2 regions of the Nocardioides jiangxiensis genome follow, and region 2 is predicted to be linked to the other one. Evidence: predicted binding sites of a transcription regulator. Region 2 holds the regulator's gene; the other holds the start of a gene.
The links. The regulator LexA, encoded in region 2, represses DNA repair genes until DNA is damaged. The targets are predictions, from matches to a motif close to TCGAACANNTGTTCGA.
Positions count from the first base shown of each region.

Region 1: the regulator LexA is predicted to act here: its motif matches at 8,008-8,023, upstream of Q5722_RS13245 (SAV_6107 family HEPN domain-containing protein).

Region 1 is NZ_JAUQTA010000002.1:380,089-394,188, forward strand. Features, by position in the region: partial or broken gene pknB (Stk1 family PASTA domain-containing Ser/Thr kinase) at 1-1,533, opposite strand, end outside; gene Q5722_RS13200 (lytic transglycosylase) at 1,571-2,347, opposite strand; gene Q5722_RS13205 (Rv2175c family DNA-binding protein) at 2,461-2,826, shown strand; gene Q5722_RS13210 (guanyl-specific ribonuclease) at 2,826-3,311, shown strand; gene Q5722_RS13215 (barstar family protein) at 3,308-3,589, shown strand; gene Q5722_RS13220 (polyprenyl synthetase family protein) at 3,591-4,682, opposite strand; gene metF (methylenetetrahydrofolate reductase [NAD(P)H]) at 4,715-5,599, shown strand; gene Q5722_RS13230 (phytoene desaturase family protein) at 5,638-6,939, opposite strand; gene Q5722_RS13235 (DUF4126 domain-containing protein) at 6,958-7,548, opposite strand; gene Q5722_RS13240 (ArsC/Spx/MgsR family protein) at 7,584-7,943, opposite strand; gene Q5722_RS13245 (SAV_6107 family HEPN domain-containing protein) at 8,061-8,495, shown strand; gene Q5722_RS13250 (class I SAM-dependent methyltransferase) at 8,528-9,250, shown strand; gene Q5722_RS13255 (SCO2097 family morphological protein) at 9,332-9,613, shown strand; gene Q5722_RS13260 (transglutaminase TgpA family protein) at 9,571-11,784, opposite strand; gene Q5722_RS13265 (DUF58 domain-containing protein) at 11,781-12,980, opposite strand; gene Q5722_RS13270 (AAA family ATPase) at 12,997-13,917, opposite strand.
Region 2 is NZ_JAUQTA010000001.1:915,150-929,249, reverse strand. Features, by position in the region: gene Q5722_RS04605 (ATP-dependent DNA helicase) at 1-1,216, shown strand, start outside; gene Q5722_RS04600 (oxygenase MpaB family protein) at 1,356-2,666, opposite strand; gene Q5722_RS04595 (hypothetical protein) at 2,703-3,278, opposite strand; gene Q5722_RS04590 (M15 family metallopeptidase) at 3,332-4,237, opposite strand; gene lexA (transcriptional repressor LexA) at 4,250-4,969, opposite strand; gene Q5722_RS04580 (LysM peptidoglycan-binding domain-containing protein) at 5,210-5,569, opposite strand; gene Q5722_RS04575 (hypothetical protein) at 5,784-6,131, opposite strand; gene nrdR (transcriptional regulator NrdR) at 6,478-6,969, shown strand; gene Q5722_RS04565 (vitamin B12-dependent ribonucleotide reductase) at 7,139-10,021, shown strand; gene Q5722_RS04560 (esterase/lipase family protein) at 10,087-10,827, shown strand; gene Q5722_RS04555 (sensor histidine kinase) at 10,831-11,532, opposite strand; gene Q5722_RS04550 (response regulator transcription factor) at 11,532-12,224, opposite strand; gene Q5722_RS04545 (Ig-like domain-containing protein) at 12,260-14,050, opposite strand; gene Q5722_RS04540 (signal peptidase I) at 14,095-14,100, opposite strand, start outside.

The sequences.
Region 1 (14,100 bases), on a different contig from region 2:
GGTCGAGTGGCCGAAGTCGAGGTGGGTGTCGAGGAGCGCCTGCTGGGCGTCGTCCTCGGTCTTGCCGCGCAGCGTGGGGACGGCGTAGCGCTCCTTGCCCTTGGAGATCAAGGCGTGCACCGTGCCGCCGGGCAGGATCCGGTCCTGCGAGTTGGGGTCCGTGCTGATGACGTGCCCGGCAGCCACGGTCTCGCTGTACGCCGTGTCGCTGCCGTCGAACTCCAGGCCCGCGTCCTCGACCTTGGTCTCGGCCTGGCCGGCGGTCAGCCCGATCACGTCGGGTGTCGTCGTGTAGCGGGCGAAGCCGAACCACCACGCGCCGATGCCCAGCAGCAGTGCGAGGACCAGGGCCGCGACCAGGAGCACCGGCCCGCGGCGCGAGCCGTGCGCGTGGTGCTCCCAGGGCTGTGCGACCGCCGGCGTCGAGCGGGTCGCGGCGGACCCGACGACCGCGGTGCCCTCCCAGCCGTCGCCCTCCCAGCCCTCGTCGGTCGCCTGGTCGTAGAGCTCGTAGGCCGCGGACTCCTCCGTGGTGTGCTCGACGTCGTCGGGCTCCGCGTAGTCCTCGACGACCGGCACAGCGGCCGGCAGCGCGAGGTCGGCGAGCAGGTCCGGGTCCTCCTGGATGCCCGCGTCCACGGCGTTGCGGACGCGGCGCAGCTGCCGCAGCAGGATGCTGCCGTCGGCCGGGCGCAGGCTGCGGTCGCGCGCCGTCGCACGGGCGACCAGCGCGTCGACGTACGCCGGCAGGCCGGGGACCAGCTCCGAGGGCGCGGGGATGTCCTCGTGGACGTGCTTGTAGGCGACCTGGATCGGGCTCTCGCCCTGGTGCGGCTTCTGGCCGGTGAGCAGCTCGTAGAGGACGACGCCCGCGGCGTACACGTCGGCGCGGGCATCGGCGCGACCGTCGACGACGAGCTCGGGGGCGAGGTAGGAGACGGTGCCGATCAGCACACCGCCCGTGGCCGTGTGCTGGGTGTCGGCGCTGACCGCCTTGGCGAGGCCGAAGTCGGCGACCTTGACACTCTCCGCGGCCGCCCCTTCATTCGAGCGGGCGATGAGGACGTTCTCCGGCTTGATGTCGCGGTGGATCAGGCCCGCGCGGTGGGCCACGGCGAGCGCCTCGACGACCGGCTCGAGGAGGGCCAACGCCCGCCGCGGCGGCAGGGGAGCCTCGGCGCGGATGACGTCGCGCAGGGTCTGGCCCGGGACGTACTCCATGACCAGGAAGACCGTGTCTCCGTCGGTGCCCTGGTCGAAGACCGCCACCACGTGCGGGTGCGACAGGCGCGCGGCGGCGCGCGCCTCGCGGACGAAGCGCTTCGCGAAGTCGTCGTCGGCCGAGCCGTCGCCCATGCCGGGGTGCATCACCTTCACGGCGACGGTCCGGTCGAGGCGGACGTCGGTGGCCTCGTAGACGGACGCCATGCCACCGCGCGCCACACGGGCACCGATGCGGTAGCGACCGTCCAGCAGACGCCCGATCATCGGGTCGCTGGGGTCCCGTTCGACTCGAGGATCCACGGGCGTCATCGTACGGATGGCGGGTGGTCGCAGCCGTGCGGCGCGCTCAGGCCGGACGCCAGCCGTGCTCGAGACGCTTCTTCAGGTACTTCACGTTGGCCACGTAGCGCTCGGTGTCGGCGTAGAGCCCGTGCTCCCGCACCGCCCCGAGACCCTGGTAGTACGCCGCGATCTGCCCACGCGAGGTGTGGGTGCCCTGGTCGAGGACCTTGAGCAGCAGGACGCCGGCGAGCACGTTGTCGTGCAGCCGGGTGAGGCGCAGGGGGCGGTCGGCGTACATGCTCATCCAGGTGCCGGTGCTCGGCAGGACCTGCATGGCGCCGATCGCGGAGGCCCATGAGACGTGGTGCATCTGCCAGCCCGACTCCTGCCACGAGATCGCCAGCGCGAGCTCCGGGTCGACGCCGTGGGCCCGCGCGGTGCGGATGATCTCCGAGCGGACCTGGCCACGCGAGGGGTCGGCGTGCCGCCACGTCTTCCTCGTCGCCTTGGGCTGGCGGCTGGTGGGGCGGTGCGACGCCTTCTTCGGAGCGTGGTGGAGACGAGCGGTGACCTGGGGGATGACGATGTGCTGGCCGACGTACAGCTGGCCGTCCTGGCCGAGGTGGTTGTAGCGGATCAGCTCGTCGGTCCACGCGTGGTACCGCACCGCCAGCTCGGTGGCCGTCTCGCCCGCCCGCACCGTGTGCTTGGTGTAGGTCCGTCCCTGCGGGAGGTCGGCGTGTCGTGCCTCGGCCGGCGCCGCGAGGGCCAGCGTCGCGCCCGTCAGTGCGGTCGCGAGGAGGCCCGTCAGCAGGCGGTGGATCGTGCGGGTGGCAGTCATGTTTCCCCGAAAAGTAGTCCGAACGGCCGATTGACAGTAACCCGTGATTCTGCTGGGGCTCAAGGGTCTGGAGTGAAAATAGTGAGTGACGGTTGCCGTGGGAGACTGGGCCCGTGACTGACGCGAACACCGATCTCTCTGTCCTCGTCTCCGAGTGGCTCGACTGGCACGGAGCCGCCAAGGCGCTCGGCGTGAGCGTCAACCGGGTACGCACGATGATCCGCGAGCACGCGCTCGCCGGAGCCGTGCCGTCCGAGGGCGCGGGCCAGAAGGTGCCGGCCCTGTTCATCCAGGACGGAGAGGTCGTCAAGGGCCTGCCCGGCCTGCTCACGGTCCTCCACGACGGAGGCTGGACCGACCGCGACTGCATCGAGTGGATCTTCACCGACATGGACCTGCCCGGCCGCCCGATCGACGCGCTGCGGGAGAACCGCGGGTCCGAGGTGCAGCGCCGGGCCCGCGTCGAGGCCTTCAGCTGATGCGGCTGCCGCGCACGCGGAGCCAGTGGGTCGCGGCCGTCCTGGCCCTCGTCGTCGCGCTGGCGACGTACCTCTGGCAGCAGCACGGCACGACGGACACGTCGCGACCGACGTCGCAGCAGAGCGTGCGGGTGGACCCGGGCACCACGGTCGGCACGCCGTCACCCGACGCCCGGTCGTCCCGCGACGGCACGGACCCGACCTCGGGCCTGCCGCTGGTCCGGCTCTCCGGGCTGCCGGCAGAAGCCGGCGACACAGTCGCGCTGATCGACAGCGACGGTCCGTTCCCCTACGACCGTGACGGGGTCGTCTTCGGCAACTACGAGGGGATCCTTCCCGAGCACGAGCGCGGCTACTACCACGAGTACACCGTGCCGACGCCCGGAGAGAGCGACCGCGGCGCCCGCCGGATCATCGAGGGCGAGGCCCACGAGCTCTACTACACCGGCGACCACTACGCCTCGTTCGAACGGATCTCGCGATGAAGACCGTGCACCTCGACACCGCCGACACCGACTCGCGCGAGGAGGTGCTGGCCCGGCTTGGCGTCGCCCTCGGGTTCCCCGAGCACTACGGCCGCAACCTGGACGCCCTCGCCGACTGCCTCGCCGACCTCGCCGAGCCGACCGGACTGGAGTGGTCCGGCTGGCAGACGCTGCAGGCCGACGACCCCGCCGGGTTCGGCCGGATCATGCTGGTGCTGGACGACCGCACCGAGGCGCAGCCGGCGTTCGCCGTCTGGCTGCTCGACGACGAGGACTGACTCAGGTCGTACGCCGGGTGGCCGCGGCCGCGAGGTCGCGGAGCGTGCCCTTGGCGGCAGGATCGAGCGGCGCCGCGTCGAGGGCGGCGAGCGAGCGCTCGGTGAGCGCGTCGATGAGCTCCTCGACGCGGGTGTCGGCGCCGGCGTCGGTGATGATCCGGCGCAGCTCGTCGACCTGGCCGCCGGTCAGGGGCGTGCCGAGGGAGGTGTCGAGCACCGTGGCCTCGGGGGCAGCCGCGCCGTCGAGCGCGATCGCGACGAGGACCGTGCGCTTGCCCTCCACGAGGTCGTCGCCGGCGGGCTTGCCGGTGACCGCGGGGTCGCCGAAGACGCCGAGCTGGTCGTCGCGGAGCTGGAAGGCCTCGCCCAGCGGCAGGCCGAAGTCGGTCAGCGCCTGGATCTGGTCCTCGGTGGCCCCGGCCAGTGCGGCGCCGATGTGGAGCGGCCGCTCGACGGAGTACTTGGCGGACTTGTAGCGCAGCACGGTCATCGCGGTCTCGACGTCCGCGACCCCGCGTGCCTGGACCGAGACGTCGAGGAACTGGCCGGCCACGACCTCGGAGCGGCACAGGTCGAACATGTCGAGCGCCGGTGCGACCTCCGCGAGGGGGAGCCCGCAGCGGCGCAGCAGCTCGTCGGCCCAGGTCAGCAGCAGGTCGCCGAGCAGGATCGCGGCGGCGGCGCCGTACTGCTGCGGGTTGCCGTCCCATCCGGCGTCGGTGTGCGCGGTCTCGAAGATCCGGTGGCTCGCGGCCCTGCCCCGCCGTGTGTCGGAGGCGTCCATGTAGTCGTCGTGCACGAGGGCGCTGGCGTGGAGCAGCTCGAGGGAGGCGCAGGCGCGGAGCAGCGCGCGCTCGTCGGCGACCTCGGGCCGCACCGCGCGGTAGCCGGCGTGGCAGAACGCGGCACGCAGACGCTTGCCGCCGCTGACGGCGATCCGGGCCTCGGCGACGAGTGCCGCGGCGTCCGTGCCGAGCGGTGCGAGGCGCTCGGCCTGCTCGTCGAGGAACTCGTCCAGGACCGTCTGGACGTCCTCGCGGAAGCGCGCGGGATCGAAGACGTCGGAGCTGGACCCGGAGTTGGACGGCGGCACGGCCCGAGCCTAGCGATCCCTACGATGGAGCCATGACGCAGGCCACGGGCAGCATCGCCGAGCGCATCCGCTCCGGTGAGCGCAGCATCTCCTTCGAGTTCTTCCCGCCCAAGGACGAGGCGGGCGAGGCGCAGCTGTGGCAGGCGATCCGCGAGCTGGAGGACTACCGGCCGACGTTCGTCTCGGTGACCTACGGCGCGGGCGGCTCGACCCGCGACCGCACGGTGGACATCACGCGCCGCATCGTCGAGGAGACGAGCCTGCTCCCGATGGCGCACCTGACCTGCGTGGGCCACACCAAGGACGACCTCGACGAGATCCTGGCGGCGTACGCCGACGCGGGCGTCGCCAACGTCCTGGCCCTCCGGGGCGACCCCAAGGAGGGTCCGCGCGCCGAGTGGACCCCGACCGAGGGTGGCTTCGAGCACGCGGTCGAGCTGGTCCAGCTCGCGGCGGGCCGCGGCGGCTTCAGCATCGGGGTGGCGGCGTTTCCGGAGGGGCACCCGTCGGCGGCCTCGCTGGACCACGACGCCGAGGTCCTGGTCGAGAAGGCCCGGGCCGGTGCCGAGTTCGCGGTGACCCAGATGTTCTTCGACGCGAAGGACTACTTCGCCCTGGTCGAGCGCGTGCGTGCGCACGGCGTCGACCTGCCGATCCTGCCGGGCATCATGCCGATCCTGAACCTCAACGCGATCGCCAAGCAGGGCGAGCTGATCGGCACGTCCGTGCCGGAGCACGTGGTGGCGACCTTCGACGGGCTGACCGATCCTGCGGAGATCCGTGCCAACGGGATCCGCCTCGCCACCGAGCTCTGCCGTGAGCTGCTCGACGGCGGCGCGCCCGGCCTGCACTTCTACACGCTGAACCGGTCCAAGGCGACGCGTGAGATCTTCGAGGCGCTCGAGCAGACCCGCTGACGCTCGCGCGAGCGATCCCGCGGACGCCGGCGCACGGCTCAGGCGGGGCCGATCTCCTGGGCGACCAGTGACGCAGACAGGCCCACGAAGGGGAGCCCCGAACCGGGCGTGGCGCTGGCCCCGGCAGCGTAGACGCCCGGAATCGGCGTACGCGGGCCGAGGCGGTGGCGGAGCGTGTCGCGGCCCTGCCACAGCACGCCGAGCGGGGAGTTCGCGAGGGCGGAGACCTGGTCGCGAGGGGTGCGGTCGACACGCGTGACGACGTTGGCCCGGATGTTGGCGCCCATCCGCGAGAGGGCGAGGACCATGTCCTCCGAGAGGTGGCCGCGGCCGTAGAGCGTCCAGGCGTGGCAGCCCGCGGGTGCGGTTCCGCCGGTGCGGACCACGATCGTCGGGTCGCCGTGGAACACGGTCTCCGGCCCGAGGTCCGGCACCTCGCCGTCCAGTCCGACGTGGACGGCGTACGCCGGGATGGCCGGCGTCGTCCGCACGACGTAGGGCGCCAGCGCGGGGACCAGGCGCGGGTCGATCGCGCAGACGACGGCGTCGGCGTCGACCTCGCCCGCGTCCGTGGCGACGGCGACGGCGCGGCCCTCGCGCTGGACGATGTCGGTCACCGTCGTGCCGAGGCGGACGTCCACGCGACGCGTGCGGAGCCGGTCGGCCATCGCCTCCGCGAGCGCGGCCATGCCGCCCGGTGTCGTCCAGGTGCCGAAGTTCTGCTCGACGTAGGCGTTGACGCCCATCCAGGCAGGGACGTTGCGCAGGTCGTGGCCGTCCATGAAGAAGGGGTGACCGGCGACCAGGCGCAGTCGCTCGTCGCGGAAGTCCTTCTTGAGCCGCTTGGCCAGCATGGTGCGCGACTGCAGGCGGGCGACGACCTCCTTGCTCGCGATCTCGGGGCGCCACGGCCGCTCGAGGTACTCGCGGCGGACCACCTCCCAGTCATCGGCGTACGACGCGACGTGGTCGCACCACTGGGCGCCGAGGCCGGCGCCGAGCTCCTCGAAGGCGTCGTACTGCACGCCGCGGGACCCGCCGCGGAGCGTCACGACGGAGCCGTCGGCGAACCAGTGCTCGCGGATGACGTCGCGCGCGACGAGCTCGAGCTCCTTCTCCAGCGGCCGCCCGGACTTGCGGAACAGGTCGCGGATGACGGCCGGGAGGAGCGTCATCGTCGGGCCGGCGTCCCAGGTGAACCCGTCTGCCTCGACCGTGCCGAGGGCGCCGCCGAGGCGCCCGGACCTCTCGAGGACGGTGACGTCGTGGCCGAGCTTGGCCAGGCGGGCCGCTGCGGCCGTGCCACCGAAGCCGCCGCCGATCACTGCGATGCGTGCCATGGGCGTTGAACCTAGCGGTCAGGCCACGGCCGCGGGGAGGCGGTCCTTCCCCTTCCACCGGCGCCAGCCCCGACGGATGTACTTCAGCGCCACGTAGAGCACCGCGAGACCGACGACGAGCAGCACCGCCGCGATGGACGCCGCGATGACGGGGTGGTGCAGGGCGACCACGGCGACCCCCAGCACGGTGACGTCCTCGCCCAGGCTCGCGACCACGTTGGTCACCGGCTCCGGTGAGGTGTTGATCGCGAGCCTGCTCCCGCTCTTCACCGTGTGGGAGGCGAGGGCCGTGCCGCCTCCGAGCACGCCACCCAGTGCGGCCTGGAGCGAGGTCGCGTCGCCGGCCAGCAGGACGCCGAGCACCGCCCCCACCGTGGGCCGGATCGCTGTGGAGACCGCGTCCCAGGTCGAGTCGACGTACGGGATCTTGTCGGCGACGAACTCGGTCACGTAGAGGCCAGCGGCGACGGCCAGCACCTCCCACCGGCCCAGGACCGCAGGGATGCCGTCGACGCCGGCCCGCTCGGCGATGCCGAGCACGAGGACGACCAGGTAGCTGTTGACGCCACTGGCCCAGCCGCTGGTGAAGGTCATCGCGAGAGAGTCCACCCGAGCAACCTAAGCCCAGCAGGGCCGGGAGCGGGTCAGCCGGCGGAGATGACCTTCGCCAGGCTGTCGGCATCGCGGCCGACCACGGTGGTGCCGTCGGAGGCGGTGAGGATCGGCCGCTGGATGAGGCGGGGGTGCTCCGCGAGGACCTGCACCCACGCCTGACGCTGCTCTGGCGTGCGCTCGGGAAGCGTGACGCCGAGACCCCTCGCGTCCGCCGTGCGGGCGATGTGCCACGGCTCCACGCCGAGTCGGGAGAGGACGTCCTCGATGTCGGCGACCGTCGGCGGCTGCTCGAGGTAGCGCCGCACGGTGTACTCCGCGCCGGCCGCGTCGAGCTCGGACACGGCGGTCCGGCACTTCGAGCACGCAGGGTTCAGCCAGATCTCGATCATGACCACGACCCTAGGGGCCGTCGGAGCGGCCATCTGTCGGGGGACGGGTGTAGCGTGAGATCCATCGAACAGGTGTTCGAACAGATGAGGGTCGACGCCACCGAAGGAGCCCCGCCGATGATGCTGTTGCCCGCCACCACGCACTCCTACCTCGAGCGCTCTGCCGAGTCGCTCCGGGAGGCGATCATGACCACGGACGCGCCGGCGCGCTACGCGCACGCCCACGTCGCCGCACTCCGCGCGGCAGCAGCGCTGCTCGCCGCGCGGGCGCATCCGGACCCGCGCCTGCGGAAGCAGAAGAACGCCTGGGTGCTGCTGGCCACCGTGGCGCCGGAGCTGGGGGAGTGGGCGACCTTCTTCGCTGCGGGCGCATCGAAGCGTGCGGCGGCCGAAGCCGGCTCCGCACGGTCGGTGACGGAGCGCGAGGCCGACGACCTGGTCCGCGAGTCCGACCGGTTCCTGGCCGTGGTCGAGCAGGCCCTGGGCCTCGCGCCCCACACCTCGGTGGAGGAGGAGATCGTCTTCCGGCCCGCCCTGCGCGCCGGGGCGTGAGCCGGGCGCGGGCCACCACTACTGTGGGCGCCATGGCTGGCACTGATCGCCGCGCGACCGTCCTCTGGGCGGCCCTCGAAGACATCCTCGACGAGTTCCCGGGTGCGACCGTGCTCGACATCGGCGGAGGCACGGGTGGCTTCGCCGTGCGCCTGGCCGAGCAGGGGCACCGGGTGCGGGTGATCGATCCGAGCCCCGACGCCCTGGCGGCGCTCGGTCGCCGTGCGGGCGATGCCGGTGTCGCCGACCTCGTGTCGGGAGAGCAGGGAGACCTCGCCGACCTGGCGGCCCTCGTGCCGACCGGGAGCGTCGACGTCGTGCTGTGTCACGGGGTCATCGAGATGGTGCCCGACCCGGCCGCTGCCCTCGCGTCGATCGCTGCCGTGCTGCGTCCGGGTGGCGTGCTCAGCCTCCTGGTCGCGCAGCGTCACGCGGCGGTGATCGCGCGGGCGATGGCCGGACAGTTCCAGCAGGCGCGCGACCTGCTCGTGGGCGGCCCCGGTGCTGTGCCGTCGAGTGCTCGCAGCGCGGGCCGCCGGTTCACGGCTGCGGAGGTCGAGGAGCTCCTCAAGGGTGCAGGATTCACGCCGTCGGCACGCCAGGCGATCCGCGTGTTCAGCGACCTCGTGCCGGGGGCGCTGCACGACAACGAGCCGGGCTCCGCGGAGGCACTGGCGGACCTCGAGCGGGCGGTTTCCTCGCTTCCCGAGTTCCTGCCGCTCGCCAGCCAGGTGCACCTGGTCGCGCGCCGCTGAAAAAATGCCCGGAGCGGGTACCCCGACTGCGGTGACCTGCCTAGACTGGAGACGAACGATCACACGCAGGGAGGAGGGCCCGTGCCACTCTCGGAAGAAGAGCTGAGGCTCCTGGAGCAGATGGAGCGCGCCCTCAGCGAGGAGGACCCCAAGTTCGCCTCGACCCTGCGCGGCAGCTCCTTCCGCCGTGCCGCTCGGCAGCGTGCGATCCTCGCGGGCGTCGTCTTCGTCGCCGGTGTGGCGCTGCTGATGTCGGGTGCGGTGACGGAGATGGTGCCCGTCGCGGTCGGCGGGTTCCTCGTGATGCTCGCCAGTGCGACCTACGCGCTGTCGGCCTTGCGCAGCCGTCCGTCGCCGCGCTGACCCCCGAGGACTGACCGCGGCCACCAGGTGGCGCGTCGCGCGACCCGTCGTTCGGACGCGGAGCGGAGGGCGTCGCTGCACGTCGCGACGTCGTCGCTGGTCGCCGTGCCGGTCCCGGCGGAGGCGTAGCGGCGCAGCTCGAGCGTCGTGACCACACGGTCCAGCGCCTCGTGCGCCGCGGTCTGCTGCCCGGCCCCGAGGTGCGGAGCGATGGCGTGCGCCGTCGCACGGGGCGAGCGCCCTGCCGGCCAGGCGAGGCCGAGGTCGGTCGCCGTGGCGTGCAGCTCGGCCCACCACGCCTCGACGTCGGGTGAGCCGAGCCGCCGTGCCCGCTGCCGGCGCCGGACGAACCACGGTGTGGCTGCCAGTCCGGCCACGAGCACCAGCCCGGTCCCGAGGACCAGCGGGAGCGGGACGCCACCGTCGTGGGACCTCGTGGAGACCGGCCCCTCGTCCGGCAGCTTGTTGCCCGGCCGGGGAGCCGCCGACGGGGTCGCCGTCGACGTTGCGCTGGTGCTGGGCGAGGGCTGGGTGCGCGGCCGTGACCAGGCGGGGAGCGTCCCGGTGTGGCTGGTCGGCGTCGGCTCGAAGCCGACCCACCCCACGCCACGGAACCAGATCTCGGGCCATGCGTGCAGGTCGTGTGCGCTGAACTCGTAGGTGAGTCCCGTGACGTGACGGGGGCGCAGGAAGCCGACGGAGACCCGCGCCGGCATGTCGAGCTCCCGGGCGAGAAGCGCCATCGAGGCCGCGAACTGCTCGCAGTAGCCGCTGCGGGAGTGGTTGAGGAAGTCCCCGAGCGCGGCGAAGCCACTCCCGGCCGCCGTGTCGGTCGAGTACGTGAAGTCGTGCTGGAACCACTCCTGCAGGTCGACGGCCCGCTGGTAGTTGGTCCTCGCTCCTGCGGTGATCTTCCGGGCGAGCGTGCGGACCCAGGCGGGACGCGCGGACGGCAGGGCGGTGTCGGCGGCGGGCCGGGTCGGGTCGGGTGGCGTGCTCGCCAGCCGGGCGGCGTCGATCCGGGGGCGGTACTCGTCGACGATGTAGTGCAGCCCCGCCGTGGTGCCGGGGGTGCCGGCCCGGTGCACGTCGAGCTGGTTGCTGTCGTAGCGCCAGCTGTCGCCCGTGACCACCTTGACCGTCCAGGTGGGAAGCGGAAGCCAGTCCGACGCGAAGGCCGGCGAGATCGTGACGTGCCAGGGAACGCGCCGCCCCGGCAGTCCGAGGGCGGGCGCGGCCGGGAACGTGCCGTCGACCCCGTTGTCCGGCGGCCAGGAGCGGGGCCCGGCCCGCCAGGCCTTCCCGTCGAACTCGTCGAGCACCGTCAGTCGCACGTACGACGGGGGTGCCGCGTCGCCGCCGAGCGTGACGCGCATCAGGTCGATGTCGGTGCCGCGCGTGAGGTTGCGCCGGAGGTCCGCGACGGGGTCGGCGACGCGGACCGTGCCGGAGGGACCGTCCCCGTCAAGGCGGTAGGGCTCGCGGTGGGGGAGTACGCCGGGCAGCAGGGTGGCGAGCACGAGTGCCGCGCCGCCGACGACGACGAGCTGCCGCAGCGAGCGGAACGTCGCCGAGCGGCCGTGGGCGGCCACGTGCCCCCAGCGCCCGCGCTCGACCTGCTCGTGGGTCGCGATCAGCGCCACCCATGCGGCAGCTGCGAGGAGGAACGGGAGCGCGCCCGACGCGGTGCCCAGGACGCTGACGGGCAGCACCCAGGCCGCGAGGAGCGGGAGGCTCGCAGGCAGTACGCGACCCAGCGACACGGCGACCAGGTCGACGACGAGGTGGACCGCGACGCCGCCGGCGAGAAGGAGCGGCACGATCGAAGGCAGGCCGCGGGCGACCGGTGACGGGTTCTGTGAGGCGGAGTCGAGGGCATGGACCAGGGCGAGCAGGGCATGACGCGTCGACTCCGTCGTGGGCAGCCAGGAGGTCCCCAGCTGAGCCTGCAGGACCAGCAGGGCGGTGAGGAGCTGGCCCGAGAGGGCGAACGGCCACTCGAGGCCGATCCGTCGCAGGCCGACGCCGGCCGCACACACCAGAGCGATCGCCAGGAGCAGGCGGCCTGCGAAGCCGGCGGTGTCCTCGCCGAGGCGGCTCCAGGAGGCCAGGACGAGCCAGCTCGCGACCGCGGCCAGCGCGGCGACACGGGGGCTGCGGAGGGTGGTCATGGCATCGCCGCCAGCTCGCGCCACGCCACGGCCAGGATCGTGTCGGGGCGGACGGTCACGGCGCGCCATCCGGCGGCCCGGAGCGACTCGCCGGGAGGCGTGCCACCAGCTGAGGCCCAGCGGTCGACGTCGAGGGCCAGGGCGACGGCCGGCGCTCCGTGGTGGAGCAGGCGTCGGAGCGTGGCGGCGTCGTCGCGCACGTCGCCGAGGACGGCGACGAGCATCCCGTGGCGCGCGCCCGTGCTGAGCCACGCGGTGTCGATCGTGGTGCGGCTGGCGGGCTCGACGACCGCGAGCTCCTCGAGCATGCGGTCCGCGTCGGCGGCCGTCGCACCGTCGTGCCATCCGTCTGCCGACGGAGGCCCGTCCGCGGTCACCAGGCGTACGACGAACCCCCGCGCGGCGAGGTGTGCGGCCACCGAGGCCGCCGCGGTCACGGCTGCCTCGAGCGACGAGGCCGCACCGTGACCTCGATGCGCACGGGCGCGGTTGTCCAGGAGCACGGTCGCGCGGGACTGCCACGGCTGCTCCTCCCGCCGCACCATGAGCTCCCCGGTGCGCGCGCTCGTCCGCCAGTGGACCCGCCGGAGCGGGTCGCCCTGGCGGTACTCGCGGACGGTGACGTCCTCGGCACTTCCGCTGGCGAACGCGCGAGGCCGGTTGTCTCCCGCGCCGGTCCAGGTCCCGGCGCGGCCGACGGCCGGCAGCGTGAGGACGGCCGGCGTCACGATGAGGTCGCTCTCCTCCTCGAGGACCCGCGTCCGTACGGCGAGGCCGAACGGGTCGACGGCCCGCACCGTCAGCGGTCCGAGGGGGAACCTCCCGCGCACGTCGGAGCGGACCGTGTAGTCGACCTCCGTCTCCCACGCGCCCGAGGCGGCGGGCAGCACGAAGCGGGGACGGACGCCGAGCGCCCACGGCACGCGGTCCTCGAGGAGCAGTGGTCCGGTGCCGGTGGTGCCGGCGAGTGCGAGGCGCACGTGTGCCGGCTGACCGGTGGGCGTGCACCGCGGCTCGAGCGTGCGCTGGACGCTGACCGGGTGGTCGCGGCGTACCGACACCAGGCCGAGCAGGGTCAGGGCGGTGAGGAGCACGCCCACCCCGGTGAAGGAGGGCTGCCCGAGGGCCACCCCGCCGACGGTGGCGGTGATGCCGGCGGCGAGGAGGGTGCGCCCTCGGGCGGTCAGCGACGCCATGGTGCGACCGACGTCCTCAGGACGGGGCGGGGACGGGGACGCGACCGAGGATCGCGGTCAGCACCGCCTGGGGCGTCCGCCCGGTGAGGGAGGCCTCGACGCCCGGGAGCAGCCGGTGGGCCAGCACCGGCACGGCGAGGTCGTGGACGTCGTCGGGCAGCACGAAGCCGCGGCCGGACAGGGCGGCGCGTGCCTTCGCGGCGCGGATGAGGTGGAGCGTCGCGCGGGGTGAGGCTCCGAGCCGCAGGTCGGGGCTGGTGCGCGTCGCCGTCGCCAGGTCGATGGCGTAGCGGCCCACGGCGTCGGAGACGTGGACCCGCGACACGATCTCGATCAGCTTGCTGACCTCGGCGGCGTCCGTGACCGGCTCCAGCTCGTCGAGGGGGTTGGCGGACGTGTGGGCTCCGAGCATCGCCAGCTCGGCCTCCGGCACCGGGTAGCCCATCGCCACGCGACACATGAAGCGGTCGCGCTGGGCTTCCGGGAGGGCGTAGGTGCCCTCCATCTCGATGGGGTTCTGTGTCGCGATCACGAGGAAGGGAGACTCGAGGGCGAGCGTCGTGCCGTCGACGGTGACCTGGCGCTCCTCCATGCACTCGAGCAGCGCGGACTGCGTCTTGGGCGAGGCTCGGTTGATCTCGTCGCCGACCACCACGTTGGCGAAGACGCCGCCGGGGTGGAAGTCGAAGCGTCGCGTCTCGGGGTCGAAGACGCTCACGCCCGTCACGTCGGACGGGAGCAGGTCCGGGGTGAACTGGATCCGCTTCACCGTGCCGTCGACGGACCGCGCCAGTGCCTTGCTGAGCATCGTCTTGCCGACGCCCGGGACGTCCTCGATGAGCAGGTGTCCCTCGGCCAGCAGCACGGTCAGCGCGGTGTCCACCACCTCGCGCTTGCCCTCGATGACGCGCTCCATGTTGGCGCGGACCCGCGCCATGACCCGCGTGACCGTCTCGAGGTCACCAGCTGCCACTCCCACGCCCACAACGTAGCGCGAGACGGCCCCGCGCGGCGTCGACAGGAGCCTGCGAGCGCTGATGAGGGGCACTTCCCGAAAAGGGGAGGGAAACGCCTCCAACATGGTTGACGGTGGTGGGAAGTGGAGTAATGTGGAGCGCAG
Region 2 (14,100 bases):
GGGCGATGTCGAGCGGGCCGGCCGGCGTGCTGCACGCCAGGTCGACGGGCGCGAGGCGGACGAGCTCCTCGATGCTGCCGACGCCCTCGCGGACGCGATCTCCGAGCTCGCTCCCGGTCGCATCGAGCGGATGCCGGTCGAGCTGGCTGATGCGCTGGCGCTGGTGCGCGACGCGGCGCGCGCGTGTGTCTCGGCGTTCCCGAAGGAGAAGGCGGGCGACGACGCCGATGCCGCCAGGACGCAGGCGAAGGCGATGGTCGGCGACGTCCTCGCCGTGGCCGAGCGGATGGCGGCCGACCTCGAGTCGGACGTGCTCTGGCGCAACGACCGGCTCCCGCAGCACGGAGGCCCGCAGCTCTGCCTGGCGCCGTTGCAGGTCTGGGGCCAGATCCGCGACAAGCTGCTGGCGGACAAGACCGTGGTCTTCACCTCCGCGACGCTGATGCTGGGCGGCGACTTCGGCGTGGTCGCGTCCTCCCTCGGCCTCAAGCCGACCGAGCGGGTGGCCGACGGCGCGGAGGCGCCGCCTCGCGGTGACGGAGTCCAGCCCTGGCGCGGCTTCGACGTCGGCTCGCCGTTCGACTACGGCAAGCAGGGCATCCTGTACGTCGCCAGGCACCTGCCGCAGCCGGGCCGTGACGGCCTGGTGCCCGCGGTCCTCGACGAGATCGTGGAGCTGATCGATGCCGCCGACGGGCGCACGCTGGGGCTCTTCTCCTCCAAGCGGGCGGCCGATGCCGCAGCGGAGGAGGTGCGCACGCGGCTGCCTCACCTGACCACCCTCGCCCAGGGTGATGCCCAGCTCCCGGAGCTCGCCAAGCAGTTCGTCGAGGACCCCCACACCGTGCTCTTCGGCACCTTGTCGCTGTGGCAGGGACTCGACGTCCCGGGCGACACGTGCACGCTGGTGCTGATCGACCGGATCCCGTTCCCGCGCCCCGACGACCCACTGATGTCGGCGCGGCAGAAGGCTGCCGACAAGGCGGGTGTCAACGGCTTCATGTCGGTGGCGGCGACCCATGCCGCGCTGCTGATGGCGCAGGGTGCCGGTCGCCTGATCCGCACCTCGAGCGACCGGGGCGTCGTCGCGGTCCTGGACCCGCGGCTGGCCACGGCACGCTACGGCGGCTTCCTGCGGGCGTCCCTTCCGCCCATGTGGCCCACCGTGGACCCGCAGATGGTCCGCGGCGCCCTGAAGCGCCTCGCCGGCCGCTGACCCTGCCCGCCGAGACGGGGCCCGTGCCGCGCCGAGACGGGGCCCGTGCCGCGCCGAGACGGGGCTTGTGCCGCGCCGAGACGGGGCCCGTGCCCGGCACGAGCCTCGTCTCGGCGCGCTCAGTCGCGCTCGGTCGCGCTCAGTCGATGTTGCCGAGGATCGGCTGCGACTCGAGGATGCCGTCTTCCTGCGGCGCCGCGCCCTCGGTGAAGACCCGGCGTACCTGCGTGGCGCGGAAGTCGGCGTGCGCCGCCGCGGGCGGCTCGAAGCCGTACGCCGCCTGGGCCTCGCGGGGCGTCATCGTGCGGGCCTCGAGCGGTTCGATCCTGCGCAGGACCGGTCCGGCGATCGGCAGCGTCATGGGGGAGAGGATCCGCAGCAGCAGGAGCTGCACCGCCGTGTTGAGGCTGACCGCCCAGAACATCACGCAGAGGAGTGGCCGCACGGCCGCGTCGGCGTACCTGTTGACGGGGAGGTCGACGACCTCGCGCATCCACACGGGCATGGTCGCCAGCGTGCCGCGGCGCAGCAGACGGGTGACGACGAAGGTGAGGGGCCACAGCAGCCGCGACATCGGGGGCAGCATCACCTCCGCCTGGAGGAGGTGGCGCATCGCGTCGCGCGCGTACTCCGAGCCGATCAGCTGCGGGCGCATCGCCTCGAAGTACGCCCGGACCTCGTCGCGGCTGCGCGGCACCTGGTCGGGGTCGCAGGTCTGCAGCTCGGCCGCCCGCGCGCACTCGGCCCAGTACTGAGCCTCGTCGGCTGCCGAGAGCCGCCCCGGCCCGTAGCGCTCGTACGCCGCGAGGATCGAGTGCCAGGCCGTCACCAGGATCCAGAGCTGGGAGTCTGGGTCGTTGGCGTCGTAGCGGGTGTCGGTGACCGGGTCGATGCCGATCCCCTTGGCGTGGATCCGCACCAGGACGTCGGCGGCCTTGGTCGTCGACCGGGTGTCGCCGAACGCGACCATCGCGAAGTAGCGCAGTGTCCGGTCGTAGCGGGTGCGGGGCCGGTCGTAGATGCCGTGGGTCTTCGTGACCGCGGCGACCAGGTGCGGGTCGAGCTCCTCGATGACGACGGCGCGCTGGAAGCCGATCGTGAGGCTGGTCGGGTAGCTCCACACCTTCCAGGTGACGGAGCCGGGCCCGTAGAAGCCGTGGTCCGCCGCCGGTGCGAGCTCCGGCGCGGCGAAGACCTCGGGGAAGTCTCGGTCAGTCACCCGCAGGAGTAAGCCGGCCACGGTGACGCCCGCGAGGAGCGCGAGCCATGCCGCGCCCACGAGCAGGCTGTTCCTGTCGCTCGTCAGGTCGTCGCGGAACACGACGGTGGCGCCGGCGACCAGGACGACGTACGTGCCGAGGGCGAGGAGGGCACCGCCGAGATCGCGCGGGGCCGCACGCCACATCGCGTGGACGATGCCGACGGCGATCGCCAGCTGGATCGACGCCATCGCGCGTACGTCGAGCGGGCTGGCCTCGAACGGGAGCTAGGTGACCGTGCGCGCAGGGTCGACCAGGCTGGCGAGCGCCAGCCCGAGCAGCGGTGCTGCCGTGACCGTGCCGCCGACGCGCAGCAGCCAGGAGGGTCCGCGTGGTGGCAGGCCGGCCCTGCGCACCGTGCGGATGCAGCGCACGAGCACGACGGGCAGGACGACCATCGCGGGCACCCAGCCCAGCGTGATGGTGCGGCTGATGGTCAGCGGGCCGAGGGGATCCATCCGGCCGAGCTCCCGCAGGTGCAGTGCGGTGGTCACCGCCAGTCCGACAAGGCCGGCGAGCACGACGACGGAGGTGAGGTCGACGGCCCGGCGGCCGGCCGAGCGGCCCGCCACCGCGAGCACGGCGGCGGCGAGGAACCCCGCGGCCGTGACGGCGGCTGCGAGCGGAGAGGTAGGTGCCCACACGAAGACCGTGGGAGACCACGCGCCGAACATCAGCAGCACCGCCATCGGCAGTGCCAGCAGCCCCAGTCCCTCGTGGATGGCGTGGGTCAGCTCCGCCGGATCCGGTTCGGGCGCATGCCACTCGGCCGGGGTGCCGGGGGAGGTGTGCTGGTCGACCATGGCGCCGACTCTACGCCGGTTCGCGACGCATTGCTACCATTAGGTAGTAATAGTCATCGGTTGTGGAGGCTGAAGTGGTGCCGGTCCTTCAGCGTGTGCCAGTCGCCACCCCACTCCCACCCGATCCGGGCGAACGCGGCGATCGCCCCAGGCGTCAGCATCCCCGGCCGGAGCGGGTCCCGGTCGACGTAGGAGCCGGCCAGCTCGGGCAGGACGAGGTCGCCCTTCGTGTAGGGGTTCTGGAAGGGGTTCACGTCCACGGCCAGGCCGTAGGCGTGCTCACTGAACCGGCTCGACCCGACCGCCGGACGGCAGACGAAGGCACTGGTGTCGTTGCCGTCGCCGTACGGCGGGGCGTCGAGCTCGGCCCGCGTGGTCACCCGCATCTCCTCGAGCGGGAAGCGCTGCCGCCACAGCTCCCGGAACACCGATGCCACCGGCGCCGCCACCGACCGGTTGAGCAGGAGCTCCCCGGTGTGGCGGGCGCCGTCGAAGCCCCGGAAGGTCAGGCGGACCCAGGCCAGGTCCTCCTTGCCGACGGGGCACCCGGGCTGCCACGTCGAGCGGGCGATGACGTCGGCCGGCGCGGGCGCGACGATGCGCGCGGCGAAGCCGGAGCCGGGCAGCTCGGCCACGGTGTCGGGCAGCGTGAAGCGTCGCTCGCGCAGCTCCTTCGGTGTCGTCCGGACCATGCCGTAGCCGTCGGCGCGGAGGGGGAGGGGGCGGGTGCCGAGCCAGGTGGGCGGCACGGTGCCGGGCAGGGGCGCGTTGATGGATGACGCCGCAGCCGCCGCCGACGAGGCGAGGGCGTCGAGGTCGGAGCTGGCCGAGGCCGTCGAGCTGGGCGTCGACGCGTGCGTGGTGAGGCCAGGGGTGGCGTCGTCGCGTGGTGCACATGCCACTGCCCCCGCCAGGACCGAGGTCGCGACGAGGGCAGTGAGGAAGCGTCGGGGCGTCACGGCCCCAGCGTGTCAGACGCGGCGCAGGACCGCGGTGACGATGCCGAGGATCGACGCGTGCGTGCCGTCGATCGGGTCGTAGGCGTCGTTGTGCGGCATCAGCCAGACCTGGCCGTCCTTCTTCTTGAAGGTCTTGACCGTGGCCTCGCCGTCGAGGAGCGCGGCGACCATGTCGCCGTTGGTGGCGGTGGGCTGCTGGCGGATCACGACGTAGTCGCCGGAGCAGATGGCGGCGTCGATCATCGAGTCACCGGAGACCTCGAGCAGGAAGAGCGTGCCGTCGCCGACCAGGCTCTTCGGCAGCGGGAACACGTCCTCCACGCGCTCCTCCGCCAGGATCGGGCCGCCGGCGGCGATGCGCCCCACGACCGGCACGTAGGTCGCGGCCGGCACCGAGTCGCCGATGCCGGTCTCGTCGTAGGAGACCTCCTCGGCCGCGCCGATCGAACGCCGGGCAGCGAGCACCTCGGGCAGGAAGACCTCGATGGCACGCGGCCGGTTGGGGTCGCGCTTGAGGAACCCCTTCTGCTCCAGCACCTTGAGCTGGTGTGACACCGAGCTGGATGACGTCAGGCCGACCGCGTCGCCGATCTCGCGCATCGAGGGCGGGTAGCCGCGCGCCTCGAGGGCGTCGCGGATGACGTTGAGGATGCGCTGCTGCCGCGGCGTCAGGCCGGTCGCGTCAGCAGGACCGTCGGGGAGCTCGGTGACCTTGCGAGGAGGAGTCGCCATCGTCTGCGCCTTACGTCGTGGAGGGCTGGTCGGTATGGGTCCAACGTAGTCGTGATCACGCACGGCTTCAAACATGTGTTCGAACCGCGTGTCGCCCCGACGTGGGCTGAAATGTGAGGCGGGGCGGGTGCTGCCTTCCCTTGCAGCGCCCGCCCCGCGTCTTCCCCATCCCGCGCGCCGGGGTCGAGGCGACGCGCGGGAACCTGGGCGGCCACCCACCAGTGGTGGCCGCAGTCTGTGTCAGTCGACCGGGATGTAGAGCTCCTGGCCGGCGTAGAGCATCGCGCCATCGAGGGCGTTGAGCTTCTCGATGGCGTCGACGGTGGCGCGGACGTCGCCGTCGCTGTGCGCCGACGCGATGTCCCAGAGGGTCTGCCCCGGGGCCACGACGATGCGCTCGGTCGCGGTCGGCGAGCCGCCCGCGTCGGTCGAGGCGCTCGAGCCGCCCATGATCACGAAGGCGAGCGCGAAGACGACGAGCACGGCGCCCATGAAGACGACGAGGCGGCCACGGCGGGTCAGCCGGAGCTGGCCTGCGGGTGCCGGCCCGGTGCGGGCGGGACGGATCTCGAACGTGGGGGCGAAGCTGATCGTGCTCATCGGGGACCTCCGGGGAAGAGTCGGTCGGGGTGACGAGCGAATGTCTAGTCAGGGCCCCCGACACAACCGGGGGAACGGCTCCGGTCGGGAGATCGATCAGACGTTCGATCGAACACGTGATCGAAGTTAGATCATGTGTTCGAATGACGCAAGGCTCTGTTCGAAAAAAGATTCGAGGCCTGCGTCACGTGCTCGGCGCGGCCGGCCGGTCGGATCAGCGCGCGGCGCGACGTCCGCCGGCGGGCCGCGCAGGGGCGTCGGGGGAGCCGGCGGGTGGGGCGAGGATGCCCAGCACCGTCAGCAGCCGGACGCCGAGCATGAGGCCGGCGAAGAGACAGGAGGCCGCGCCGATGCAGGCGAGCAGCAGGAAGAACCACGCGGCGCCGTTGCCGCCGCGAGCGGTCGCGCCGAAGTCGATGGCGGCCCACACGAGGTAGCCCCAGGCGACGACGCACAGGGTGACGGCCACGGCGTACTTCGCGACGCGCGTGTCGAGCGAGCGGCGGGGGCGAGCCCGGCGGGAAGCCTTGCGGCTGCCTGCGTGCTTCGACCCGTTCGTCACGCGGGGATTCTGTCACGGCAGGGCGTTCCGCATGACCAACAATCGACGACACGCCCGACACGCCGAGCTGCGATTTCGGCGCCGGAAACCGGCTCTTCCGTGCTGACCTGCGCTTTTGCGACCTGGACCACATCCGACACGCCGATCGCGTCGCCCGTGGCGACGAGGCGGCTTGCGGCGCTGGTGGTCGCGACGTACGGTTACCACTACATCTAGTAGTTACACCGTTGTGGTTCTCCACATGTAGTCAACAGGTGTGACCGGCGCCATCAACAGCCAGGGCGCCTTTATCCACAGCAATCCACAGGCGCCAGGCGCGAAGACGACGGACGAGGGGAGCCGAGCGATGCACTGTCCACACTGCCGCAACACCGACACCCGCGTGCTCGACTCCCGAGTCGCTGACGACGGCGCCGCGATCCGCCGCCGCCGGGTCTGCCCCGCCTGCGACCGCCGCTTCTCGACGGTCGAGCAGATGCAGCTCATGGTCAGCAAGCGCTCCGGCGCGACCGAGCCGTTCAACCGCGACAAGGCGATCAGCGGTGTCCGGAAGGCCTGCAAGGGCCGTCCGGTCACCGAGGACCAGCTCGCCCGCCTGGGCCACGACGTCGAGGACGCGCTGCGCTGCAGCGGCCAGGCGGAGTTCCCGGCGCACGAGGTCGGCCTCGCGATCCTGGGCCCGCTACGGGCGCTCGACGAGGTGGCCTACCTCCGGTTCGCGAGCGTCTACCGCGCGTTCGAGTCCGCCGAGGACTTCGCCAAGGAGATCGACGCCCTCCGTCTGGAGAGGGCGGCCGCTGATCCGGCGTTCGAGAAGGACCTCACCCCGAGCGGGTGACACAGACCGGCCCGGCATCGAGTGGGGAAGCTTGTTGCCGGGCCTCCAGACGACGCAGCACCAGCACCACCAGCAGCACCAGCACCACCAGCAGTACGCAGCAGCACCAGCAGTACGCAGCAGCAGCCAAGAAGCATCACGCCGGCAGATCATGGGAAATGGAGAGACGATGACCGAGACGGTTTCCGCCGCACAGCAGGCAACCGGGAAGGGCCTGAAGATGGAGCGCGTCTTCAGCACCGAGGGTGTGCACCCCTACGACGCGATCAACTGGGAGCGTCGCGACGTCGTCCAGACCAACTGGAAGACCGGCGAGACCGTGTTCGAGCAGCGTGGCGTGGAGTTCCCGGACTTCTGGTCCGTCAACGCCTCGACGATCGTCACCACGAAGTACTTCCGCGGTGCCGTCGGCGCCGACAACCGCGAGCAGAGCCTCAAGCAGCTCATCGACCGCGTCGTCAGCAAGTACGTCGCCGCCGGCCGCGACTTCCACTACTTCGCCTCCGAGGCCGACGTGAAGGTCTTCGAGGAGGAGCTGACCTGGCTGCTGGTCAACCAGTACTTCTCCTTCAACTCCCCGGTCTGGTTCAACGTCGGCACGACCGCTCCGCAGCAGGTCTCCGCGTGCTTCATCCTCTCCGTTGACGACTCGATGGACTCGATCCTCAACTGGTACAAGGAGGAGGGCTTCATCTTCAAGGGCGGCTCCGGCGCCGGCCTCAACCTCTCCCGCATCCGCTCCTCCAAGGAGCTGCTGAAGTCCGGCGGCACCGCCTCCGGCCCGGTCTCCTTCATGCGTGGCGCCGACGCGTCTGCCGGCACCATCAAGTCGGGCGGCGCCACGCGTCGTGCGGCCAAGATGGTCGTCCTCGACGTCGACCACCCGGACATCGAGGAGTTCGTCGAGACGAAGTGGCGCGAGGAGGACAAGATCCGCGCGCTGCGCGACGCCGGCTTCGACATGGACCTCGGCGGCAAGGACATCACCTCGGTCCAGTACCAGAACGCCAACAACTCGGTCCGCGTGTCCGACGAGTTCATGCGCGCCGTGGAGGAGGGCAAGGAGTTCGGTCTCCGCTCGCGCTCCACCGGCGAGGTCATCGAGACCGTCGACGCCCGCGCCCTGTGGCGCAAGATCGCCGAGGCCGCGTGGGCCTGTGCCGACCCGGGCATCCAGTACGACGACACGATCAACGACTGGCACACCAACCCCGAGACCGGCCGCATCACCGCGTCCAACCCGTGCTCGGAGTACATGTCGCTCGACAACTCCTCGTGCAACCTGGCGTCGCTCAACCTGCTGAAGTTCCTCAAGGACGACGACACCTTCGACGGCGAGCGCTTCGCGAAGGCCGTCGAGGTGATCATCACCGCGATGGACATCTCCATCTGCTTCGCCGACTTCCCGACCGAGGCGATCGGCAAGACCACGGTCGACTACCGCCAGCTCGGCATCGGCTACGCCAACCTCGGCGCGCTGCTCATGGCGATGGGCCTCGGCTACGACTCCGAGGGCGGTCGCTCCATGGCGGCGACGATCACGTCGCTCATGACCGGCACGTCGTACCGCCGCTCGGCGGAGCTCGCTGCGATCGTCGGCCCGTACAACGGCTACGCCCGCAACGCCGAGGCGCACCAGCGCGTCATGCGCAAGCACCAGGCGGCCAACGACCAGGTCCGCACGCTGCACATCGCCGACGCCGAGGTCCACAAGCTCGCGACGGCCGAGTGGCAGAAGGTCGTCGACCTGGGCAAGACCAACGGCTTCCGCAACGCGCAGGCCTCGGTGCTCGCGCCGACCGGCACCATCGGCTTCATGATGGACTGCGACACGACCGGCATCGAGCCGGACTTCTCGCTGGTCAAGTTCAAGAAGCTCGTCGGCGGCGGCTCGCTCCAGATCGTCAACCAGACGATCCCGCGGGCGCTGAAGAAGCTCGGCTACAACGAGGAGACCGTCGAGGCGATCGTCGAGTACATCGCCGAGCACGGCCACGTCATCGACGCCCCGGGCCTCAAGACCGAGCACTACGAGGTGTTCGACACCGCGATGGGTGCCCGCGCCCTGAAGCCGATGGGCCACGTGAGGATGATGGCGGCCTGCCAGCCGTTCCTCTCCGGCGCGATCTCGAAGACGGTCAACCTGCCGGAGTCGGCGACCGTCGAGGAGATCGAGGACGTCTACATGGAGTCCTGGAAGCTCGGCCTCAAGGCGACCGCCGTCTACCGCGACAACTGCAAGGTCGGCCAGCCGCTGGCCGACGGTGGCGGCAAGGCCAAGAAGGACGCCGCCGACAAGGCTGCGGCTGACGCCGACGCCCAGGTCGTCGAGAAGGTCGTGGAGAAGGTCGTCTACGCCCCGACCCGCAAGCGCCTCCCGAAGTCGCGCGTCTCGCGAACCACGTCGTTCACCGTCGGTGGTGCCGAGGGCTACATGACCTCGGGTGCCCACGAGGACGGCTCGCTCGGCGAGGTCTTCCTCAAGCTCGGCAAGCAGGGCTCGACCCTGGCCGGTGTCATGGACGCCTTCTCGATCGCCACCTCGATCGGCCTGCAGTACGGCGTGCCGCTCGAGACCTACGTCGCGAAGTTCACCAACCTCCGCTTCGAGCCGGCCGGCCTGACCGACGACGCCGACGTCCGCATGGCGCAGTCGATCATGGACTACATCTTCCGCCGCCTGGCCCTGGACTACCTCGACTTCGACGCCCGCTCCGCCCTGGGCATCTACTCGGCCGAGGAGCGCCAGCGCCACCTCGAGACCGGCTCCTACGAGCCGCTCGAGATCTCCGAGGCGGACTCCCTCAAGACCGTCGAGCAGCCGGCCATCGCCGACCGCCCCGCCGTCGTCGAGAAGGAGACCGTGGTCGAGGCTGAGGTCGTCGAGCCCGCTGCTCCGGAGCGCGCTGCGAAGACCTCCGCCGAGCTGCTGGAGATCATCACCGGCACCGCCGTCGACTCGCCGCTCTGCTTCACGTGTGGCACGAAGATGCGCCCCGCTGGCTCGTGCTACGTCTGCGAGGGTTGCGGCAGCACCTCCGGCTGCAGCTGACGTACGTCGAGGCGCGCGGTGCTCCTGTGAGGGAGCGCCGCGCGCCTCCGCGCATTGTCGGTCCGATGCCGTTCCACACCTTCGGCGACATCCAGACGGCGGCGGAGTACATCGTCTACGCGATCCGCACGATGTACGCGCAGACCGGTCGCAAGGTGACGATCCTCGGCCACTCGCAGGGCGGGATGAGCGGTCGCTGGGCGCTGCGGTTCTGGCCCGACGTGCGCACCAAGGTGGCAGAGGTCATCGGCATGGCGCCGTCCAACCACGGCACCAGGGCGCTGCCCGTCTGCGGCGTCGCCAGCCTCACCACGTGTACGCCGGCGGTGTTGCAGCAGCAGGCCGACTCGACGTTCATCAAGGCGCTCAACTCGGGCGCGGAGACCTTCGCGGGCATCGACTACACGAACATCTACACCCGGCTCGACGAGGTCGTGATGCCCTACGCGTCGGGCGGCCTGACCACCGGCGCCGGACGCATCGCCAACATCGAGGTGCACTCGGTCTGCGCGGGCGACCCCTACGAGCACGTCATGATGGGCACGGTGTCGCCCGCCGTCTACGGCATCGTCATGGACGCGCTCGACCACAGCGGACCGGCCGTCGCGACCCGCGTCGACAGGAGCGTGTGCAAGCGGCTCTACATGCCGGGCATCAACCCGCTGGACGTGGTGTCGTTCGCGCCGCTGCTCACCGGCATCCCGTCGCTGGTCACCACGCCGGTGCCGCTGATGACGCTCTCGGGTGCGCCGATGCTGAAGGCGGAGCCGAAGCTCCGCTGCTACGCGTACGCCGCAGGCTGCTGACGCCTACGCGCCCGGCGGAGGCGTCAGCTCGTCCAGCAGCGTGCTGATCCGCTCACCCGAACGCCGGGCGCCGGTCACCAGCTCCTCCAGCGACGCGTCCTCGGCGAGGGCGGGCTCGGACTCGAGCAGCTCGACGTTGGCCAGCAGGGCGCTCAGCGGGTTGCGCAGGTCGTGGTTGACCTGGGTGACGAACGACGTCAGCCGCGCGCGGGTGCGGGCCAGCTCCCGTGCCTGGGCGCGGAGCTCGAGCAGGTCGACGACCCGGTCGGCCAGCACCGCGAGCATCTCGGGGGAGGCGAGCTCCTCGTGGGGCACGTCGTCGAAGGCGCAGAGCCGGCCGATGTGGACACCGCGCAGAGTGACGAGCGGCGCCGAGGCGTAGAACCGCACCTCGCCGATCTCGCCGGTGACGAAGGGGTTGGCGGCGAAGCGCTCGTCGCTGCGGGCATCGGGCACGACGACCGGCGCCGGCTCCGCGAGCACGGCCGCGCACATCGAGTCGGAGCGGGAACAGATCGCGGGGTCGAACCCGTGGGCGGCGACCTGGTGCTGCTCGTCGGCGCTGATCAGGTTGATCGCGACCTTGGGCACGCCGAGCACGCGGGCCGCGAGGGCCACGAGCTCCTGGAGGTCCTCGCCGGTGGGGGAGAGCGCGTCGAGCCGGTCGAGCTCGGCGACACGCTCCGCGTCGGAGGACGCGGCCATCACGAGTTCCCGTCGAGCCGGAAGCCCACGCCGCGCACGGTCGTGATCAGGCCCGGGAGGCCCGCGTCGTCGAGCTTCTGCCGCAGGCGCGCCATGGTCACGTCGAGGGTCTTGGTGGAGCCGAACCAGTTCTCGTCCCACACCGCGTCCATCACGGCCTCGCGGGTCACGACGGTGCCGCGGCGCTCGCAGAGGTGGGCGAGGAGGTCGAACTCCTTCCCGGTCAGGACCAGCTCGCGGTCGCGGACCCAGGTGCGGCGGGCCTCGCGGTCGACGCGGAGTCCTTCGGGGCTCACGGGAGCGGCAGGAGCCGGAGCAGCCGTCCTCGCCGTACGCCGGAGGACCGCGCGGGTGCGCGCATGGAGCTCGGCGAGCCCGAAGGGCTTGGCGAGGTAGTCGTCGGCGCCGACGTCGAGGCCGTCCACGCGGTCGAGCTCGGAGGAGCGGGCGGTCAGCATGAGCACACCGCCGTCGTAGCCGCTGGAGCGCAGCAGCCGGCAGACCTCGAGGCCGTCCATGTCGGGCAGGCCGAGGTCGAGGAGGACCAGGTCGATGTCACCGTCGGCAACTCGCGACAGCCCCTCGGCTCCGGAGGCCACACGCTCGACCGCGTGCCCCTCCCGGGCCAGTGCACGCAGGAGCGGACCGGCGACGTCGTCGTCGTCCTCCATCACGAGCAGGCGGGCTGGCATGGGCAGAAGCATAGGGAGCACACGGTCCCGACGGGTCAGAAGTCACGGTCCACCGTTCCCGTCTCCGTCGCCGGCATGCCTGCGCAGGCCGCACCGGTGGCGGAGGTCGCGGCGGTCGATGGCGTCCACACCATCGCGGAGGGGTTGCCGCCGCGCAGGCCGGTGCCGCTGGCGACGGATCCGAGGGTGACCACGACCTGCGTGGCCGGAGCGCCGTTCACGGTCACCTGGACCGCGGTCATGGTCGCGTTGAAGGTGATCGTCTTGCCGGACTTGGCGTACTCCTCCTTCAGGTTCACCGAGCCGAGCGGCAGGACGCTGCCGCTGCGCAGCACGTCGAGGGTGTCGCCCTTGTTGCCCAGGCCGAGCACGTTGCCGTCACGGAGCCGCAGCTGCACGGCGAGCGCGCTGCCGTTCCAGCCAGCGCTGATCGAGGTGGTCTGCAGCAGGCTGCTGTAGGTCAGCTGGAGCTGGTCGCCGGCGTCGAGCTTGCCGGCCGACGCGCCGCCGTTGACTGCCTGCACGTCGTAGGCCCGGAAGGGGCTGTTGTCGACGCGGCGGCTGCTGACCACGCTGGAGATCGTCGTGGCGCCGCGCCCGTCGAGCGCCACCGCCCGCAGGTCGTAGAGGCCGTCCGCCACACCGGTGGTGTTCCAGCTGCAGGAGTACGGCGACGTGGTGTCGGTGCACAGGTCGGTCCAGGTCGAGCCGCCGGCCGGAGCCCGCTGGATGACGACGTTCACGATGCCGCCGGTCGAGGAGGCGTTGGCGTTCACCGTGACGGTGCCGGTGAGGAAGGCGCCCGGGTCCTCGACGGAGACCGACGTGACCGAGTTGTCGACGACCCGGTTGGCGATCGTGGCGGAGGTGGCGGTGTTGCCCGCGAGGTCGGCGGCCACCGCCCGGAAGGAGTACGTCGCGTCGGCGAGCGCCGTCGTCGCGAATCGGCAGGTGGCGGTGTCGCCCGAGGTGCACGCCGGCGTCCAGGTGGAGCTGCCGGAGAGGGCGTACTGGAAGGTGACCGAGGCCAGGCCCGAGCCGGCGTCGGCGGCCGTGGCGGCGAGCGTGACGGTGCCGCGCAGGGGAGTGCCGGGGTCGGTCATGGTGACCGTCGGTGCGACGTTGTCGACGGTGACGTCGGTCCAGACGGCCGAGGCGTAGGTCGTGACGCCGACGACGGCGACGGCACGGAAGTCGTAGTCCTGGCTGGTGACGCCGATCGACGCCCAGCTGCAGGAGAGCGTGCTGCCCAGCCCGCTGCAGGCCGTCTTCCAGTTGTCGGCGCCGGCGACGGAGTACTCGATGCGCGTGGTCAGCGACAGGACGCCCGAGTTGTAGACGCGGGCCGCTAGCGGGACGGTGCCGCGCAGGGTGTCGCCCGGGTTGTCGAGCACGACGAGGAGGTTGTTGGCGACGACGGTGCTGACCGAAGACCACGTGGAGGCGTAGCCGGCGTTGTCCATCGCGCGGGCGCGGATCGTCCAGCCGCCGTCGGCGACCAGCTTCGTGTTCCAGCTGCACGTGTACGGCGCCGTGGTGACCGTGCAGAGCGTGCTCCAGGCGCCGCCGTTGGGCAGTGCCTCGAAGACCACGCTGGCGATGCCCGACTCGCCGTCGGAGGCGGTCGCGGTGAGTGTGACCGTGTCCTTGACCGGGGAACCCGGGTCAGCGAGCGTCGCCGTCGGCGGCGTCCAGTCGGAGGAGGCCTGCACCGAGGCCGTGGCGGAGGAGGTCGCGACGTACGTCGCCCCCGAGGTCGCCGGCATCCCGAGCGTCGCCGCCAGCAGCAGGCTGAGCAGCGAGAACAGGGCCAGGATGCGGTACACGGGTCTCCTCCTCGGAGTGGCGCAGCTCCGACGTGGAGCGTGGGTCAGGC